3 regions of the Terribacillus aidingensis genome follow, and region 1 is predicted to be linked to each of the others. Evidence: riboswitches for the same ligand, from Rfam matches in the RefSeq annotation. Region 1 holds a riboswitch; each other region holds the start of a gene.

Region 1 (6,419 bases):
ACTTCTTCAGGATGATTTTCAGCAAATTCTTCCCGAACGTTCAGGAAATTATATGTGTTGAAATCTTCGTTACGATAGAAAAGCTGGGCGTCATTTTCCAATTCAAGCTTCGCCATATGCGGGTCAAGTCCTGCCCATGCATCTACATCACCTGAAAGTAGAGCGCTAGCTCCGTCTGCATGCTGCAGATTTACAATTTGAACATCCTGTTCGTCCAAACCAGCTTCCTGCAAAGAACGCTGAAGGAAGATATACGGATCAGTCCCGACAGTTGCGGCGACTTTCTTCCCTTTCAAATCTGCTGGTTCTTGGATATCGCTGTCCTTAGCAGCAACCAATGCTGTCCATTCTGGTTTTGATGCCAGATATATACCTTGAATCGGATTGCCATTCGCCTTGGCAAGCAAGGCGGCACTTCCTGCTGTAGAGCCGAAATCAACGCTGTTACTGTTCAAAAATTCCAGTGCTTTATTAGATCCTTGGCTTAGTGTCCAAGTTACTTCGATGTCAGAATCCTTGAATGCTTCTTCTGCCCATCCTTTATTCTTTATCACCAGACTTGCTGGGGAGTAGTAGGCATAATCCAAGCGAATTTGTTTTAGTTCACCTGATGCACTGCTGGAGTTTCCGCAAGCTGCCAGAAAGACGATGACAACTAAACTAAGTAAAGCTAGTAAACTTCTTTTATCTATAAGGGGAATCTTATTCATCAATCGTTACTCCTTTGTTATCCAGTTCACAGGCATACGTGCTGATCGAACCGCGCAAGCGTTGTGCTTCTTTGTATGTGCAGCGATTGTGAACGACTTCCAATCCTGCTTCTCTTGCAATAGCTGCGGCTTCCTGCGACACGACACCTTCTTGGAGCCAGAAGATTTCCGGACGAACTTCCGCCGCTTCTTTAGCGAGTTCCACAGCTGCTTCAGGACTGCGGAAAATCTGAGCGATATCGATTTTCTCCGGTACGCTTGTCAAATCAGGATAAGCTTTTTCTCCCAATACACTCGTTTCGGCAGGATTAACAGGGATGATTTTGTATCCGAGTCGCTGCATCTTCCGTGCCAAACGATTACTTGGACGCTGTTCCTTACTGCTCAAGCCCACTACTGCAATAGTTTTCTGACGGCCTGTCGCATCTGTCGCACTGCCGAGTGCTTCCCGGATGACGGCTTCATCATTGATAACGATTTTCCTTGACTCGGAACGGATTCCCGTCGCTTTTTCCAAGGCACGGTCTAAATCGTGGATAAGATCATCTACTGACTCGATTCCAACAGATAGACGTACCAATTCTTCTTTTACTCCTGTAGCAGCGAGACCTTCCGCATCCAGCTGTAGATGTGTTGTTGACGCAGGATGAATAATCAATGATTTGGCATCCCCGACATTGGCAACGTGTGACCATAGCGCAACATTGTTGATCAAAGTAGCACCAGCTTTTCTGCCGCCTTTGATACCGAAGTTGACAATCGAACCAGCACCGTTCGGAAGCACTCTCTTACCTATTTCATACGATGGATGGCTGCTGAGCCCAGGGTAAGCAACCCAATCAACTGCCGGATGCTGTTCCAGATAGCTTGCCAGCTTTTCTGCATTTTGGACATGGCGTTCAACGCGCAAGTGCAACGTTTCCAGCCCCTGAATCAGCTGCCATGCATTAAACGGGCTTAGCGCAGCGCCTAAATCGCGAAGCAATTGCACACGCAATTTCGTGCTGAAAGCGAGTGTGCCAAAATCAAATGCATAGCGGATGCCGTTGTAGCTTGGATCAGGTTCTGTAAATGTCGGAAATTTCGGTGAATTCCAATCAAACCTGCCTCCGTCTACAATCAACCCTCCTATAGAAGTACCATGACCGCCAATCCACTTTGTCGCACTATGGACGACAATATCAGCACCAAGTGTAATCGGTTTGCTCAAAATCGGTGTAGCAAACGTACTGTCGACGATTAGAGGAATACCAGCATCGTGAGCCACTGCTGCTACTGCTTCCACGTCTAGTACATGCAGACTCGGATTCCCGATGATTTCAGCAAATACAGCCTTCGTTTTGTCTGTAATTGCTGCGCGGAAAGCTTCCGGATCGGTCGGATCGACGAATTTAACGTTGATTCCGTAGCGTGGCAGTGTCGTGTGGAAAAGATTGTACGTTCCGCCATACAGATTGGTCGCTGCTACGATTTCGTCTCCAGCGCCTGCCAGATTGAGAATGCTGTAGCTGATTGCTGCCATACCAGACGCAACACCGACTGCTGCAACGCCGTCTTCCAGCAATGCAATCCGTTTTTCCAATACATCGACGGTAGGGTTACCAATACGGGAATATATGTTACCAGGCTCATCCAAGGCGAATAGGCGCTCTGCATGATCTGTATCATGGAAAAGGTAAGAAGTTGTTTGATAAAGCGGCACCGCTCTTGAACCTGTTGTCGGATCTGGTGCTTGCCCGCCGTGTAATGCTAATGTCTCTGCTTTATAAACTTGATCTGTCATTTTGTCATTCCTCCAATTATTTATAAATGAAAAAACAGCTTCTCGTAAGAAGCTGCTGCATAAGCATGGAACTTCTTATCTCTCAAACTCTTTGTTTGCTGGAAGTAGCACCTTCCAAGCATTGCTGCTTGCAGGTTGCCGGGCATCATCGGACCAGTCCCTCCGCCTCTCTTGATAAGCTATTATGAAATTTTTATAGGTTGCTGAAGCAAATGACGGATATGATGTCCCCACTTCTCAAATTCAAGCAAAAAGCCATCATGTCCATATATTGTTGTTACATCTACATGGCGCGCACCTGGAACTTCTGCCGCAAAGCGGCTAATCTCTTCCGGAGGGAACAGCAGATCCCTCGAGAAGCCGAACGACAGTACAATCGCTTTTATACTTTGGGCAGCAGACTGCCAGCCACCTCTGCCCCTTCCGATATCATGGCTGTTCATAGCCTCCAGTAATGTCATGTAACAGTTGGCATCAAAACGATTGACGAGCTTCTCTCCTTGGTAGTTCAAGTATGATTCCACCTCATATGCTGCATCGTCCCTTTGGGATGCAGCGCGTCGGAAGCGCTCATTATATTGATGATCAGAACGGTAAGTAAGCATTCCTACCATCCGTGCAAGTCCAAGACCTGCTGCAGGTAATTTGTCTGCTGTGTAATTACCATTGTTCCAATTCGGATCAGATGTGATAGCTGTCTTGGCCAAGTGATTATAGGCAATCGCATAGTCACTCACAAAAGGAGTTGCTGCAAGGGGGATTAGTACATCCATAAAATCCGGGTACATGACACCCCATTCCAGCACTTGCATCCCTCCTAATGATCCGCCGATCACAGCCCTCAAATGAGAGATTCCTAGCTTCTCCAACGCAGTGCGCTGAACCGAAACCATGTCACGAATCGTGATAGCAGGAAATGCCGATGCGTACCTCTCTCCCGAAATTGGATCTATTGATAAGGCACTTGTTGTCCCGTTGCATCCGCCAAGCACATTGAATGTAATTATCTGATACCGGTCGGTGTCGATAAAACCTCCGGGCTGCAGCAATCCGCTCCACCAGCCTGGATCTGCACTGGTGCCGGCCGCAAACTGATCCCCTGTCAGAGCATGGCAGACCAGCACCGTTTCTCCCGATTCAGGACCGCTTTTTTCATAAGCAACCTCTACCTTTGAAAGGATATGACCTGATTCAAGCTCGAAATCCCCGATGAGAAGTTTGCCGGTTTGGTATAACTGTTGTGACTTCATGTTCCGTACGCTTCCTCCCCTCAAATAAAAAAGCCACCCTGAGAGGACAGGGTGGCAATATGTACCGACTTGTCTCTCTCATCTCTAAAGTGCATACGCACTTTCAGGAATTAGCACCTTATAAGCATTTCTGCTTGCAGGTTGCCGGGCATCGTCGGGCCAGTCCCTCCGCCTCTCTTGATAAGAGCTTGCTATTTATTTGTTAACAGGATTGTAGCATGTGTTATTTTATGAGTCAACTATAAATTCTGAAATTTCCATTTACGTTATAAATATCCCTGGAAATTTGGACGCCCCGCATCAGCTAATGCCAATGCGGGGCTAAAATGTAACTTTTCTATTGTAAGTAGAGGATACCTAATACATCCTCCTGCCGCGGTACTTGTTCCACATGGTAGTTTACACTTAAACGATGCAATCCCTACCTCTATTGCATCCTCACGGCTCCTAGGCCGCTCCAGTCTGAATAAGTACTTCTGATTAAAACTATAGCAGAATGCCAATGATCTTCGATAAAGTTACTTAAACATCGAAGACGTTAACTATCTTATCATGCTTTACAATTATTGTCAAACTCCCGATGTAGCACTTCTCCGCAGCTGACTATCTATTCCCGCTAGCAACCTGCACAAACCACCCTAAATTTCCCATCTTTCTTAGATGCAGTCCTATTTTAAGTAACACTTCATGACGAAAGCCCTGAAAACACTTACACAAGTTGGTCAGAAATATTCACGTAAGATAACCTGACAAGTTTGTTACATTTTTTTGTCTGGCACTTATAATGAGAAAAGATTTAAATTTTCAAACAATAAAGATACTCACAGGGGGTAGAGAAGATGGATATGGCTAATACGGTATTCATGTTTGTCGCAACTGTCTTGGTATGGTTGATGACACCAGCACTCGCACTCTTTTACGGCGGGTTAGTAAGAAGCAAGAACGTACTGAGCACAGCGATGCATAGCTTTACGACAATGGCAATCGTATCGATTATCTGGATTATTATCGGCTTTTCATTGGCGTTCTCACCAGGTAACGGAATTATTGGAGGATTAGATTTCTTCGGACTTAATAATGTTGGTTTCGAACCGGCTGAAGGACACACTATTCCATTCAACTTATTCATGATGTTCCAAATGACATTCGCGATTCTGACAACTGCAATCGTGTCTGGCGCTTATGCAGAACGTATTCGTTTCCCAGCATTTATTCTTTTTACAGTTCTATGGGTCCTCATCGTTTACTCCCCGCTAGCACACTGGGTATGGGGCGGCGGCTGGATAGCTGAAATGGGCGCACTCGATTTCGCAGGCGGAAATGTTGTCCACATTTCCTCCGGTCTTGCAGGCTTGGTTGTTGCCATCGTCATCGGCAAACGAAAAAATGCTGGTTCCACAGCACCGCATAACCTGATCTTCACCTTGATTGGCGGCGCTTTGCTTTGGTTCGGCTGGTTTGGGTTCAACGTCGGCAGTGAGCTTGCTTTCGATGATGTAGCAATGTATGCCTTCATCAATACAAATACTGCTGCTGCCGCTGGTGTACTAGGCTGGATGATCATTGAATGGGTCGTCAACAAAAAGCCAACACTACTGGGAGCTGTATCCGGTGCAATTGCTGGTCTTGTAGCTATTACTCCGGCTGCTGGTTTCGTTTCCCCGATTGCCAGTATTCCAATAGGCTTCATCGGCGGCCTTGTCTGCTTCTGGGGTGTCGGCTGGCTGAAACAGAAGCTTGGTTATGATGACGCACTGGATGCTTTCGGCCTGCATGCAGTAGGCGGTACGTGGGGCGGCATCGCAACTGGTTTGTTCGCTAGCGACTCCATTAACGCAATCGTGGAGCACAATGGTCTTTTCTACGGTGGCGGTATTGATCTATTATGGAGACAGGTGGTTGCCATCATCGCGACATTTGCCTTCGTCGGCGTGGTGACATTCATCCTGATCACAATCGTCAACCTTATCTTCAAAGCACGAGCTACTGATGAAGAAGAAGCAAAAGGCTTGGATCTCACGATGCATGGCGAGCGTGCTTACCAGGACTAATTAAAAGGAGGAACGGTATATGAGTGACATGTTCAAGGTTGAGATTATCACTAGAAATTCAGCGGATCTTGAAGCTTTCAAAATGAAAATGGCTGAAATCGGAGTATCTGGCATGACTTTCTCCCATGTGCAAGGCTGCGGTTTGGAAGAAGGCTATACGGAGTTATACCGGGGCGTCAAGAAAGTACAGAATGTATTTGATCGACTAAAAGTGGAAATCGTCGTCAGTGCAGTTCCAGTCGATGACGTCATTAAAGCCGCTAAAAGCGCACTCCATACTGGTAAAGCAGGTGACGGAAAGATATTCGTCTATCCAATCCAGCAAACAATTGATATCAATACAGGAAAACAAGGTCCGGCTGCCTTGTAAGAAAAGTGCTCCCTCATGGGGGCGCTTTTTTCTACGTGAAAAAGCCAGCCCATTTTCAGGCTGGCTGGGAGAAGAACATGAGCAGGCTAGTAACATTAGGGCGATTGTTCTCATACGATACAGCAGATAGCTCTAGCAGCAATCCCGCTTTTGGCTTGGGGGCCTGGCGGGAGAGCTACCTTTATTTCACTATTCTATATGATAGATTTTAGCCGTATTCGGGTCATTTTCTATGTGGCGGCGATCTTCATCCAC
Region 2 (6,419 bases), 820 kb from region 1:
TAAAGCTGTCAACGTATCAGGTGCCAATTTGGCTTTTGCCCCTTTTATCTCAGCTTCCGACACAAGAAGCTGATCTGTTGTTGTACCATCGAATTGTTCGGTATATTTCCGTACAGCCTGATCACCTTCCAGCCGGACATCCTTCAAAATAACCGATACAGACTGAAGAATCTCAGGGTCAAAACCGCTGTCTGCTTTCCGGGTGCAAAACTGTTCGAGGAATTGTGTACTGGTTATTTTTTTCACGATTGCGCCACCTCCTCCTGTAAAACAGAAAGGTACGGCTGGAGAATATTCCGTTTCATTTTTAAAGAGGAACGGTTAGCAATGACTCTGGCCGTAAAGTGCTGGATATCTTCAATTACTTCCAAACCATTCTCTTTCAAGGTTGTACCTGTTTCTACGATATCGACAATGGCATCTGCCAATCCAAGCAGCGGAGCCAATTCCACGGACCCTTCCAGCTTGATGATGTCGACCGACTCGCCTTTTTCTAAATAATATTGCTTCGTGATATTTGTGTACTTGCTGGCGATCCGTTTTTTCCGGTCCGGCCAAACTTTATCCTTCTCAGCAGCAACCGCCATCTTGCAGGCACCAAATGGCAATGGGAAGAGATTGAATACATCCGGCTGGAATTCGGCAATGATGTCTTCTCCTACGATTCCAAGATCCGCAATGCCATGCTGTACATACGTTGTCACATCTACGCCTTTGGCGAAGAAATAGATTGCCTCATCCGTTTCAACGCTCAACTTGCGTCCTTTTTCCACCAACGGTTTGCTGTCGATGCCTCGTTCCTCCAAATATGCAAGGAATTGCTTTTCGACGCGACCTTTCGTTAATGCGATGACTGGTTTCATCTCTCGACCACCTCGTATTCTTCTCCGCTCTTAACAACTTGATAAACTCGATCATAATTTTCAGCTGTTGCTTCTGTCCTGATATCTACAACTGCATCTGGATATTTATACCGCAGCGCTTCAGCTGCAATCAGACCTTGCTCATCCGTCAGCAAGCATATGCGTTCTTGTCTATCTGGTGCTGGCAGCGCAGCCGCAAGAACGTCCATGTCAAATGCCAAGCCGACAGCGCTCATCTTTCCGCCAAACTGTTCGTACAGCTCGTCATATCTGCCGCCAGAGAAGCATTCCGCTCCACTTTCGACCAGGAAACCTCTGAACATGGCGCCATTGTAATATGGAAGCTGCTTTACACGCCCCAGATCCACGATGACATCCTGATCAAGCTCTTCCAAAGCAGCCGCAAGCTGCTGAAGCTCTTGAATAACAGGTAATAGTTTAGAGTTATTTTCCCACGCCCCAGCGAATTTATCTAAAATCGCTGTTCCGCCAAATGCATCTGCTAATGCAGCGACTGCTTCGGCTGTCTCCTCATTTCCTGCTTCCTTGACAAGACGATATACTTCATCTTTTCGCTTATCATGCATCGCCTGTCTAATGTTAGAAGCATCAGCATCAATAAGTTCCAGAGAAGAAATAAATGTCTCGAAGATTTCCGTATGACCGAGCTCGATGCTATACTTTTGCAATCCTAGTTCCCGAAGGAAGCGGACTGCTGTGAACAAACTTTCATATTCTCCATACAGACCTGGGGTCCGGATGATTTCGATGCCAGCCTGATGGCTTTCGACGCCCGCATGATCCTTTTTGAAGACTGATCCAGCATACGCCCATTTCTGCTGATCAGACTGCTGATTCGCAAGCGCACGAGCAACAGCAATCGTCCAATCCGGGCGCAATACTTCGATTTCCCCTTCTTCATCAAACCATTTCAGCATCTTTTTAAGTGTCATACCTGCATAAGGATTGGTAAATGTTGTGCTATACTCAATGACAGGTGTTTCAATCGCTTGATAATTTCGTAAATTCACGACAGACTGAAACTTTTCATATATGCTGACACGATTGACAAGCTGTCGACCTGTCAAATCACGACTTCCTGCTGGTAAGAACATCTATAAGCCTCCGATTCTTTCTTTATCATTCTACTACTTTACTTAGATAAAGGATTTCTGTTGATTTGAATGTAACATAATGAGATACTAACGTCAATACATAACGAAAGGAACAACCATATGCCAGGAGATTTTCACGTACATACTCAGTATTGCCAGCACGGCGCAGACGATAAAATGGAAGCCTACGTTCTGCAGGCAATCGAAAAAGGACTTACCCATATATCATTTACAGAACATGCTCCGCTACCGGAAAGCTTTACAGATCCCGCTCCACATCGTGACAGCACCATGGACCGAAACAAGGTGGAAGCCTATGTAATGGAAGGCAAAGAGCTGCAAAGACAATATAAAAATGATCTGCAAATCAATATTGGCTTTGAAGTTGATTATATCAGAGGCTACGAACAAGAAACACAAACTTTCCTTGATACATACGGTCCGGAAATGAATGATGGTATCCTTTCCGTGCACATGCTCCAAGCACCGGATAAGTCTTTCTTCTGTATTGATCATAGTGAGGATGAATTTGGGCGTGCTGCTGATGCATTTGGAGGACTTTTACCATTATATAAAGCTTATTATGATAATCTCCAGTCTTCCATTGAAGCTGATCTTGGTCACTATAAACCAGGAAGAATTGGTCATATTACGCTGATTCAAAAATTTCAGCTTGCTTATCAGAAGCCGGCTTCTTTCTCAGAGGAACAGAAACACATTCTGGAACTCATAAAGAGAAAAGGATATGAGCTTGATGTGAATACAGCTGGTCTTTATAAACCATTATGTAAAGAAATCTATCCGCCAGTTGAGCTTATAGCGCACGCAGCAAAAATGGGAATTCCGCTTGTTCCTGGCTCAGACAGTCACGCAGCTGGGGGAATTGGTAAGGGTTTTGAATATTTATCTGATTATTCTCTTCAAATTCCGCAGAGATTGGCTTTATAAATAAGAAAAACAGCTGCTTGTGTTTCCCAGAGATGCAGCTGTTTTTCATACTTACTTCATACTATTTAGTTTTGTTGTTGTAAAAGTGTGCTAGTTTTTTCTATTAGGCAGAACCAGTTTTTAACCAATAAGCTAGTTTACGATATAATTCCGCTTGTTCCTAAAATGCTTCTATTCCCGTACTGGAAGGAAGATTAATAAATACACATTTGCTCTAAGGGAGAGCTGAAAAGTTATTTTTCCAAAGTATTTTTCTTCTTTGGATAGCCAATTAAGATGGCAATAATACCACAAATACCTACCAAGATTGGATAGAAGCTGTATGGAATGATACTCATTGGCGAAATTCCTGCAACGGTTGCAGCAGTCAATAATTGAGCTCCGTATGGTAAAAGACCTTGGATTGAGCAAGAGAAAAGATCTAATATACTAGCTGATTTTCTCGGTTCTATCCCATACTGATTTGCAATATTTTTAGCTAGTGGACCAGTAATCAATATAGAGATTGTGTTATTAGCAGTTGAAACATCAGTTAGACTTACAAGTCCGGCGATACTAAATTCGGCACCCTTTTTCGTTTTAATTCTTCGCGTTGCAAGGTGCAGAATATAATCAATTCCTCCATTAAACTTAATTATCTCTACCATTCCAGCTATTAATATTGCAAGGAAGGCAATCTCATACATACCTGCCATTCCATCCCCAATCTGCTGCATCAGGCTCATGAAATAGTAGCTGCCATCTATCCAGCCAACAGCTCCCGCAAGAACAATTCCCAGCACAAGTACGAGGAAGACGTTCATACCAATTAAAGCAAAAACTATAACTAGGACGTAAGGAATTATCTTTATCCAATTATAGTTAATTTGTTCTACTTGAGCTGATTCACCAATTGCGATAAATCCTAAAATGATGCACGTAACAATTGCTGCCGGTAACACAATCCAAAAATTAACCTTAAATTTATCTTTCATCTGTGCGCCCTGCGTGCGAACGGAAGTTATCGTTGTATCTGATATGAAGGATAGATTATCACCGAACATCGAACCACCAACAATCACTCCCATCACCAAAGCCAGCGAAAGACTAGTTTCATCGCTTATTCCAACTCCAATTGGAGCTAGTGCTACAATGGATCCAACAGATGTGCCCATCGACAAGGAAATAAAGCATGCAATGACAAACAATCCTACAACTAGCAGGTTTTGCGGAACAACTGATGTAGTAAGGTTTACAGCAGACTCTACTGCTCCCATGCCTTTGGCAACTTCAGAAAACGCTCCTGCTAAAATGAATATGATCACCATCAGCATGACATTGCTATTACCTGCACCTTTGCAGAAAATATCGACCTTATTTGTAAGGGATTCTCTTCGATTCATAGACAAAGCTACAGCCGCTGCTATTGTGATTGCTACTATGACCGGAAATTTATAAAAATCTCCTGTGATAATCCCGGATCCAATAAATAAAACTAAAAAAACAATAAATGGGATGAGAGCCCATGGATTTGCTTTCTTCATTGATTCACCTCTGATTTTGTTTTATTGCAAAAAAATAAAGCCCCTCTTACATCCATAAGAAGAGGCTTTATATCTATAAAACGCTCCTCTTATCTATCAAGCCGCAGCTTGCTGGATTTGGCACAGCAACTTAATCTCATAAGTTCCGCTGCCGAGATTTCTTCGGGCCAGTCCCTCCATCTCTCTAAATAAGAAGAAAAGAATATTTTTTTCACAGTAAGTAGGATTATACACATCTCCTATTTTTTTATCAATAGTTTTAGGAAGCCCAGGCATTGCTTTCTCAATATCTCCTTATTAGAAAGGAAAATACGAGTAAAAGTGCTCTCTTTTGTCCCTTGCAAAATTATTGGCTGTAACGGCCTCTACTCCTAATTTATTTCATCCTTAAAAAGTTATCGCTTCTAATTTCATGCATGTTTCCAATGAATGAAGCAGGAGATCGATGAATAAAAATATAATTAATTAAGTTTATGCGAATAACTCGTTAACACAGGGTGGTAATTGCTGTTTATTTGCAGTATAAGCTTCCTTTTTAGGAATAGGAGGATATCATGTTCTTCATCTTCTTAATTTACTTATCATTTATCAGCTTAGGTTTACCCGATTCTATATTAGGGTCTGCGTGGCCGCTTATGAACACTGATCTTGGGGTTCCGATTTGGAATGCAGGTATTGCTTCTATTATTATATCTATAGGAACAATAGTATCCAGTCTGTTTTCATATAGATTAATTAGAGTTTTGGGTACGGGTAAGATTGTTATAATAAGTATATCTATGACTGCTATCGCACTGCTTGGTTTCGCATTTTCTCCTTCATTTATATGGCTGATAGTATGTGCTATACCATTGGGACTGGGTGCTGGAGCGGTGGATGCAGCTTTAAACAGGTTTGTCGCTACTCACTACGAAGCAAAACATATGAACTGGTTACACGCTTTCTGGGGAGTTGGAGCTCTGCTCGGCCCTGTTATATTATCAGTATTAGTTGTTTGGGGGAATTCTTGGAGAAGCGGTTATTTTACCATTTCATTATTGCAGTTTGCATTAGTTTTACTGCTCCTCTTTTCACTTTCAAAGTGGAAAGAATACGAAAATGCTGATAGTAAGAGAATTCAATATACGAAAGAAACCAATTCAGAAAATAAAATGGGATTGCTGAACTCCTTTAAGAAAAAAGGATCTGCCTTTGGAATGGTGTCATTTTTCTTTATAGCATCAACAGAGGCTTGTATAATGCTCTGGGGTTCTAGTTACTTAGTCAAAATAGAGAATGTCCCAGCCGAAAGTGCCGCTGGTTGGATTTCTTTGTACTTTCTTGGTATGACAGCAGGCCGTATGTTAAGTGGATTTCTATCAATACGAATAAAGAATGAAGCATTAATTCAGCTGGGATGTACTTTGGCTGCTTCCGGTTTAGTTATAATGTTACTTCCATTTCCCACGATATTTACTCTATTATCCTTTGTCATTATAGGAACCGGTCTTGCACCAATCTACCCTTCTATGTTACACCAAACTCCTGTATATTTTGGAGTAGTTCATTCACAAGCAGCTATGGGAATTCAAATGGCCTTTGCTTACACTGGTGCTACTTTAGTGGCGCCCTTGCTAGGACAGTTGTTGGCCAACATTTCCTTTTTGATATTTCCTTATTTTCTTCTAGTATGTGTAGCAGGGATAATGTTCTGTCGGTTGATTTTAATACGCGCTAACGAAATTAGTGTTAAGCCTAAACGATTGAGCCAATAATCAGGTCTTGAAACTTCTTGATAGGTGAGAACGTAATGAAAGACGTTAGCTAAGACTATAATTAACTTTTTTGAAGAAATGAGGCTGTACATATGGATAAAAGTTTTAAAGATAGACTGCACAATAGCAGTATGTATCTACCAGGAGATAAAGATTTTGCAGCTCAACAAATAGTATGCCTCGAACGACTATACGACTTTAATCAAACGCGACCAA
Region 3 (6,419 bases), 500 kb from region 1:
CAAAACTGTCGGTGGTAAAATCATGAAGATTCGTCCAGTGAACGGTGTTGCAGCTGATTTGACTGGAGCGTTCATTATTTTTGGTGCCACATATATTCATTTACCGGTAAGTACGACACATGTTATTTCCTCCTCTATCATGGGGGTTGGTGCAGCTCACCGACGCAAAGGCGTTAACTGGGGTACTGCAAAGCGCATGGTCATCACGTGGTTCATTACCTTACCGATCACTGCTACCCTAGGTGGCTTGATCTATTACATCTTAAATATTTTCTTCTAATATATAGAAAAGCACGCTTGGAATTAACCAAGCGTGCTTTTTTTAGTCTTTTCGCAATCGTCTTGCCAACACATTCCCGAATGTCTGCATTGCTTGTACAAGTATGATCAGGATGATGATAACGACATACATAACGACAGGCTCGAAGCGCAAATGCCCATATTGATATGCCAAATCTCCAAGACCGCCAGCACCGACTAAACCAGCCATTGCTGTGGCTCCGATCAATCCGATTGTTGCGATTGTTAAACCTAGAATCATCGTAGAACGTGCTTCCCTGATGATTACACTCCAGATTATTTTACTAGTCGATATCCCCATCGATTCATATGCCTCGATAACACCTTTATTCACTTCCAGTAGCGCAGATTCCATTAAACGCGCTATATAAGGAGCTGTATAGACAACAAGAGGAAGGATAACACCTTCTACGCCAATTGTGGTTCCGACCAAAGCCCTTGTCAGAGGTAAAAGCAGGAATAAAAGGATGATAAAAGGAATGGATCTGATTACGTTGATGATCGTATTCACGATTGAATAAAATACTCGATTCTCTGCTTGGCCGCCTTTTCTTGTCATGACCAGCAAAATACCTAGCGGCAGTCCGATCACGATTGAAATAGCTAATGAAATACCTGTCATCAGCAGCGTTTGCCAAAACGCCTCGGTGATGTCTGCACCCCATTCTGTCCAGAACTCAATCATGACGCCACCTCCTCAACCGTTACTTGCTGCGACTCCAAGTAAGAAATTGCCTTCTCCACTTCTGCTGGATCTCCTTGCAAATGGATAAGCAATTTACCAACGGAGCTGGCTTTCAGCTGATCAATTCCACCTGCCAGTATACTTGGAACAACATCAAATTTCTTTGTGATGGCCGCAAGGAATGGCTCATTGGAAGCTTCTCCGATAAACGTCAGTGAAACGAGACGCCCTGTAGCAGAAAGTCCTTTTTTCACGCTGTCCGGTACTTGGAAATTCGCATCATCAAAGACAAATTTCCGGGTCTGCGGATGTTTCGGTTTGGTAAAGACATCGATAACAGCGCCTTCTTCCACCAGCTCTCCATGGTGCATAACACCGACACGATCACAAATACGCTGGATGACATCCAGTTCATGTGTAATCAGGAAAATGGTGATGCCAAGCTCCTTATTCACTCGGAGCAGCAGTTCAAGGATGGAAGACGTCGTATTCGGGTCCAAAGCACTTGTTGCCTCATCACTTAACAGCACTTCCGGTTCTTGCGCAAGTGCTCGCGCGATAGCCACTCGCTGCTTCTGGCCACCAGATAATTGAGCCGGATATACATTCTTCTTTTCTTCCAGACCTACAATTTTCAGATACTTATCAACACGTTCCTTGATTTCATGCTTCGGTACCTTACTCAGCTTGAGTGGTCTAGCGACGTTTTCGTATACTGTTGCAGTCGTCAGCAGATTAAAATGCTGGAATATCATACCGATTTTCCCTCTTGCTTTACGAAGCTGCCACTTCTTAAGCTTCGTGAGGTCTACACCGTCGATGAATACTTCGCCCTCAGTCGGACGCTCCAGTAAATTGGCACAGCGGATCAGGGTACTTTTCCCTGCTCCGCTGAATCCGATGACGCCATAGATTTCACCTTTATTGATTTTCAAGGAGACGTTTTTCAACGCCTCCACTTTTTTCTTGCCAGTGGTAAAGGTCTTCGATACATTTTTTAGTTCAATCATACTGCTTCCCCCTTACCAGCTTGGAACAACGGATCCTTGGAATTCATCTTCCACAAACTGTTTCACTTCATCAGATTGGTAGATTTCTTGAAGCTTCTTCACAACCTCATCTTCCGTGTTCGCTGATCTTACAACAAAATAGTTGGACCAAGGATTGTTTTCTGATTCCTCTGCAAAGATTGCATCATCATTGATATTCAAGTCAGCACCCATCGCAAAGTTCGTGTTGATTGCCGCTGCTGCTACTTCTGGAAGCTGTGCTGGAAGCTGGGAAGCATCCAATTCAACGATTTCCAGGTTCAGTGGATTTTCTACGACATCTTTTGCCGTGGCAGAGTTTTCTGCTTCTGGATCAACTTTCAATACTCCAGCTGTCTCAAAGAGCTTCAACGCACGATATTCGTTGGCTGGATCATTCGGTACAGCGATCTTGTCGCCTTCCTTCAATTCAGAAATATCCGAAATCTTATCTGTATAAATACCCATTGGGAACGTTAGCGTCTTAAATACTTCTTTCAATTCATAACCTTGGTTCTTTACTTGGTCTTCTAGGAAAGGAAGTGTCTGATAGCTGTTCGCATCAAGGCTTCCATCATCCAACGCGCTGTTTGGTGTGTTGTAATCATTGAATGTTTTGATTTCGACATCGATACCTTCATCTGCTGCTAATTCTTTTACTTTTTCCATTACTTGCTCATGCGGTCCGCCGCTGACGCCGACCAATATTTTGTCATTTGCCAGTGCAGCAGATTTGTCATTGCCGCATGCCGCTAAGAATAATGCCAATAATCCGATAAGTCCAAAGCTTAAGATTTTTTTCATGTTGCTCTCCCCTTTTTCTTCGCTGTTATCAACTACAATAAAAAAGCGCCTCTCTAGAATAAGAGAGGCGCATGGTATCCGTATGCACTCATTCTCTTATCTCTCAGTACAGCTGTTCGCCGTCTGCAGGAATTAGCACCTAGATCATCGATCTGGTTGCCGGGCTTCATAGGACCTGTTCCTCCGCCGCTCTTGATAAGAATTTCATTATACATTTGTTGTTGATCTGTTTGTTACTTTACCTTCCAAACTAGTTATTGTCAATATAATTTTAAAATTTATAGAAAAATCAATCTGTTTTCTTGTATTATGATTGCTGGAGAGTATGCAGGCATTCAACCCAGTCTAAGAATACGAGAATATGACTGCATATCTTTAAAACAAACGATTGATCAAGCTGCAATTGCCGACAGAAGTCTACATTTATTCTTTGTGAATCACTTTGATAATGCTGTCTACTAATTGATTTATGACGAATTCGGCAGATTACCTTTTAGTTGTATATGCGTTTTGAATACTTTACTTCACGTATCCTATTTTTCATTAAAATTATTTAAACTGGCTAGATCACAGCATGTCAGAAAGTAATCCATTGATTTATAGAGTAGACTTTTTTGACAAAATAAAAAGCCGGATGATAACCATCCGGCTCTCCTGTGTACTAGGCCTCCCAACACATACGTACACACACTTACTCTCTCTGTATACCAAAGCGGGCGTTGATCTGCCCTCGCAGCATTTGCTGGCGGCTTTCTCGTTCCGCTTCTTTCCTCTTGTCTCTTAGCATCTGCTGACGAATTTCGAAGGTTTGCACACCCTCTTCCCTTTTGTTGGCGATCTCGATCAATTGCTCTACATCCGAAAAAGAGTACTTGCGATTTCCCTTCGCTGAACGTTCAGGAAAAATGAGCTTGCGTTCCTCGTAATAACGAATTTTGCGTTCAGTCAGACCAGTCAGCTCGCTCACAATACCTATTGTGATTACTTTCCTGTTCTTGTAAGAAGGCTCGTTACTCATCTGTTCACCTCATCACCATGTGCTGTTACTCCACATTATACCGTATTTATCCATTCATCCTAGTGTTGTGTGAGGAAACCTAACAAACAACAAAATAGTTCGTCAGCATCGCTAACATGTTTGATGCAAAATTATTCGGCTATAAGTATACTGAGCGTAACAGTAAAAAGGGAACATCAGAAAGGAGCGTCAAGCACGTGGCACATGATCAGGAAGCCCTTGATTTAGCCAAGCAAATCGTAGAACTCGACCTGAAGCGTGACGAGTGCTGGGAGGATCTTGCTGCACTTGCAGGAGACAGAGCATTCGAACTGCTTCGGCTCGTTCAGAATAGATAATATGAAAAAGGAGACCTGTAAAAGGTCTCCTTTTTATTTCACATAATTTGGGTAGTCTGTAATGATTCCGTCAACACCAGCTCGGATTAAAGGCTGGACTTCCCCAGGTGCCCGTACTGTCCATGGCATAATTCGCATTCCACGTGTATGGATTCTGCCAACTAATGTATCATCCTGTGTGACGTTTGTAAAATGCGTATTTACATAGTTTGCATACGTAGATATTTTATCAAGTTTACGATTTGTGAGGTCAGCACTTCTTGACGTCAATACACCAAGCGGTACATGCGGCAACAGCTGGGAAAGATACGCAATTGATCCAAAATTGAAGGATTGCAGAATCACTTCCTCATAAAGAACATTAGCCAAATCATATTTTTCCAGCAGTTCAGCTGCAGCTTCCTCTATTCCATCATAAAGCTCTGGCGATTTTAATTCGATCAGGAACTTTGTTTTTCCTTTATACCTTCTTATTACATCCTCTAACAACGGGATTCGCTGACCTTCATACACCGAATCATATCCAGCACCTACGTCATATGACTGTAAGGCGGCAAACGTAAGATCCTTCACGTACACGGCCTCTTCAGGAGCATCGACAGCTGTGCGATTTATAGATGTATCATGAATGACGACAAGCTGACCATCCTTGGACATTTGTACATCCAGTTCGATAAAATCGGCTTGCATCTCTACAGCCAGATCAAAAGCAGCGATTGTATTTTCAGGTGCAAATCCGGAAGCGCCGCGATGAGCGATGACAGGCAGTATTCCATTTTGCATGTACTGACTATCAAGCGACCTTGTAGTTACGGACTCATACGATGGATTAATCTGATTCATCATTCGGATCATCTCCCTGTAGTTATCTGGATTGTAATCTTTGTTCTATGCAGAGTACATGAATTGGACGGTGATCTTTGTTATCTTCTTGACTTTAATATAGCGACTTTTTATTAAGCAGATGTTGAGCTGCTGTGTAGAATGATGCAGCTTATCTTAAGAACGTGTAAACATGCCACAAAGCTTAGATGTTTGTAATCTTGTAAGATGGGGAATGCTATTATCACAACACATTAAATCACATCATTGTTTGGAGGTAGGTATTATGAGTTTCATCTTATATCTAATTGTTGGTGGTATTATCGGCTGGCTGGCAGGCTTGATCCTTGGACGTGACGTTCCAGGTGGTATCATTGGTAATATCATTGCAGGTATTATCGGGGCATGGCTTGGCGGACTTATCTTCGGAGACTTCGGTCCTGACCTCGCAGGTATAGCAATCATCCCTGCTTTGATCGGTGCCATTATCTTCGTATTTGTATTAAGCCTAATTCTACGCAAAATGCGTAGAAAGTAATGGAACACAAAAGGACTTGCAGGCAATATTGCCTGCAAGTCCTTTTTTTGTGCCGGGATTGTATGAGCTTTGTAAAATAAACAGTCATCTCCCTCTTTTCTGTAAACGCTTTTTCACCCACTCTTCACGTTAACTCAATTTTCACTCGTTATAGTATAGATGAATTCGCAGAAAGGAGCAGATTATGACACATGTATGCTTGGCTGGTTTGAAAAAGTCTTACGATGGCAAAAAAAATGTTATTGAACAAGTGGACCTGCAGCTGGAGCAAGGCGAGTTCTTCGTGCTTGTCGGTCCTTCAGGTTGTGGAAAAAGCACTATTCTCCGCATGATAGCTGGCCTGGAGCCGATAACGGGCGGGGAATTGTTTGTGAATGGCAAGAAGATGAATGATGCACCACCGAATAAACGGGATTTATCCATGGTCTTTCAGAATTATGCATTGTATCCGCATTTGAATGTGGAACAAAATATCTCCTTCGGCTTACATACAAAAAAAATTTCACGCGAGGAACAACGACGCCGCACTCTCGAAGCTTCCGACATGCTCGGATTAGCTGATTACTTAAAACGCAAACCACGTGAGCTATCTGGCGGCCAGAGACAGCGTGTCGCCCTAGCCCGCGCCATTGTAACACAAGCTCCTCTTTGCTTGATGGACGAGCCATTATCAAATCTGGATGCGAAACTGCGGACGCGGATGCGTTCGGAAATCCGGCAGATACAGCGGAAGCTCGGGATTACGATGATTTATGTTACACATGATCAGACCGAAGCAATGACGATGGCAGACCGGATGATGATCCTTCATGAAGGCGAAGCGATGCAAATCGGCAAACCGCTTGATATCTATAATAACCCTGCCAATACATTCGTAGCATCATTT

What was found. Region 1 has a riboswitch for S-adenosylmethionine ahead of metX (homoserine O-acetyltransferase). Riboswitches for the same ligand answer to the same signal wherever they lie in the genome.
Region 2: another riboswitch for S-adenosylmethionine. It lies ahead of ABXS78_RS08690 (Na+/H+ antiporter NhaC family protein); the one in region 1 lies ahead of metX (homoserine O-acetyltransferase).
Region 3: another riboswitch for S-adenosylmethionine. It lies ahead of ABXS78_RS15360 (MetQ/NlpA family ABC transporter substrate-binding protein); the one in region 1 lies ahead of metX (homoserine O-acetyltransferase).

The regions. Positions count from the first base shown of each region.
Region 1 covers NZ_CP159996.1:2,456,720-2,463,138, forward strand. Annotated here, with positions in the region: gene ABXS78_RS12985 (aliphatic sulfonate ABC transporter substrate-binding protein) at 1-710, opposite strand, end outside; gene ABXS78_RS12990 (PLP-dependent aspartate aminotransferase family protein) at 703-2,493, opposite strand; SAM riboswitch class I at 2,566-2,674, opposite strand; gene metX (homoserine O-acetyltransferase) at 2,676-3,743, opposite strand; SAM riboswitch class I at 3,819-3,930, opposite strand; gene ABXS78_RS13000 (ammonium transporter) at 4,583-5,794, shown strand; gene ABXS78_RS13005 (P-II family nitrogen regulator) at 5,814-6,164, shown strand; gene ABXS78_RS13010 (hypothetical protein) at 6,354-6,419, opposite strand, start outside.
Region 2 covers NZ_CP159996.1:1,636,221-1,642,639, reverse strand. Annotated here, with positions in the region: gene hisD (histidinol dehydrogenase) at 1-246, opposite strand, end outside; gene hisG (ATP phosphoribosyltransferase) at 243-863, opposite strand; gene ABXS78_RS08700 (ATP phosphoribosyltransferase regulatory subunit) at 860-1,978, opposite strand; gene hisJ (histidinol-phosphatase HisJ) at 2,099-2,926, shown strand; gene ABXS78_RS08690 (Na+/H+ antiporter NhaC family protein) at 3,160-4,449, opposite strand; SAM riboswitch class I at 4,536-4,644, opposite strand; gene ABXS78_RS08685 (MFS transporter) at 5,004-6,203, shown strand; gene ABXS78_RS08680 (sugar O-acetyltransferase) at 6,296-6,419, shown strand, end outside.
Region 3 covers NZ_CP159996.1:2,952,261-2,958,679, forward strand. Annotated here, with positions in the region: gene ABXS78_RS15345 (inorganic phosphate transporter) at 1-280, shown strand, start outside; gene ABXS78_RS15350 (methionine ABC transporter permease) at 323-985, opposite strand; gene ABXS78_RS15355 (methionine ABC transporter ATP-binding protein) at 982-1,995, opposite strand; gene ABXS78_RS15360 (MetQ/NlpA family ABC transporter substrate-binding protein) at 2,008-2,817, opposite strand; SAM riboswitch class I at 2,911-3,019, opposite strand; gene ABXS78_RS15365 (MerR family transcriptional regulator) at 3,509-3,835, opposite strand; gene ABXS78_RS15370 (hypothetical protein) at 4,033-4,173, shown strand; gene ABXS78_RS15375 (glycerophosphodiester phosphodiesterase family protein) at 4,207-5,019, opposite strand; gene ABXS78_RS15380 (GlsB/YeaQ/YmgE family stress response membrane protein) at 5,282-5,533, shown strand; gene ABXS78_RS15385 (ABC transporter ATP-binding protein) at 5,718-6,419, shown strand, end outside.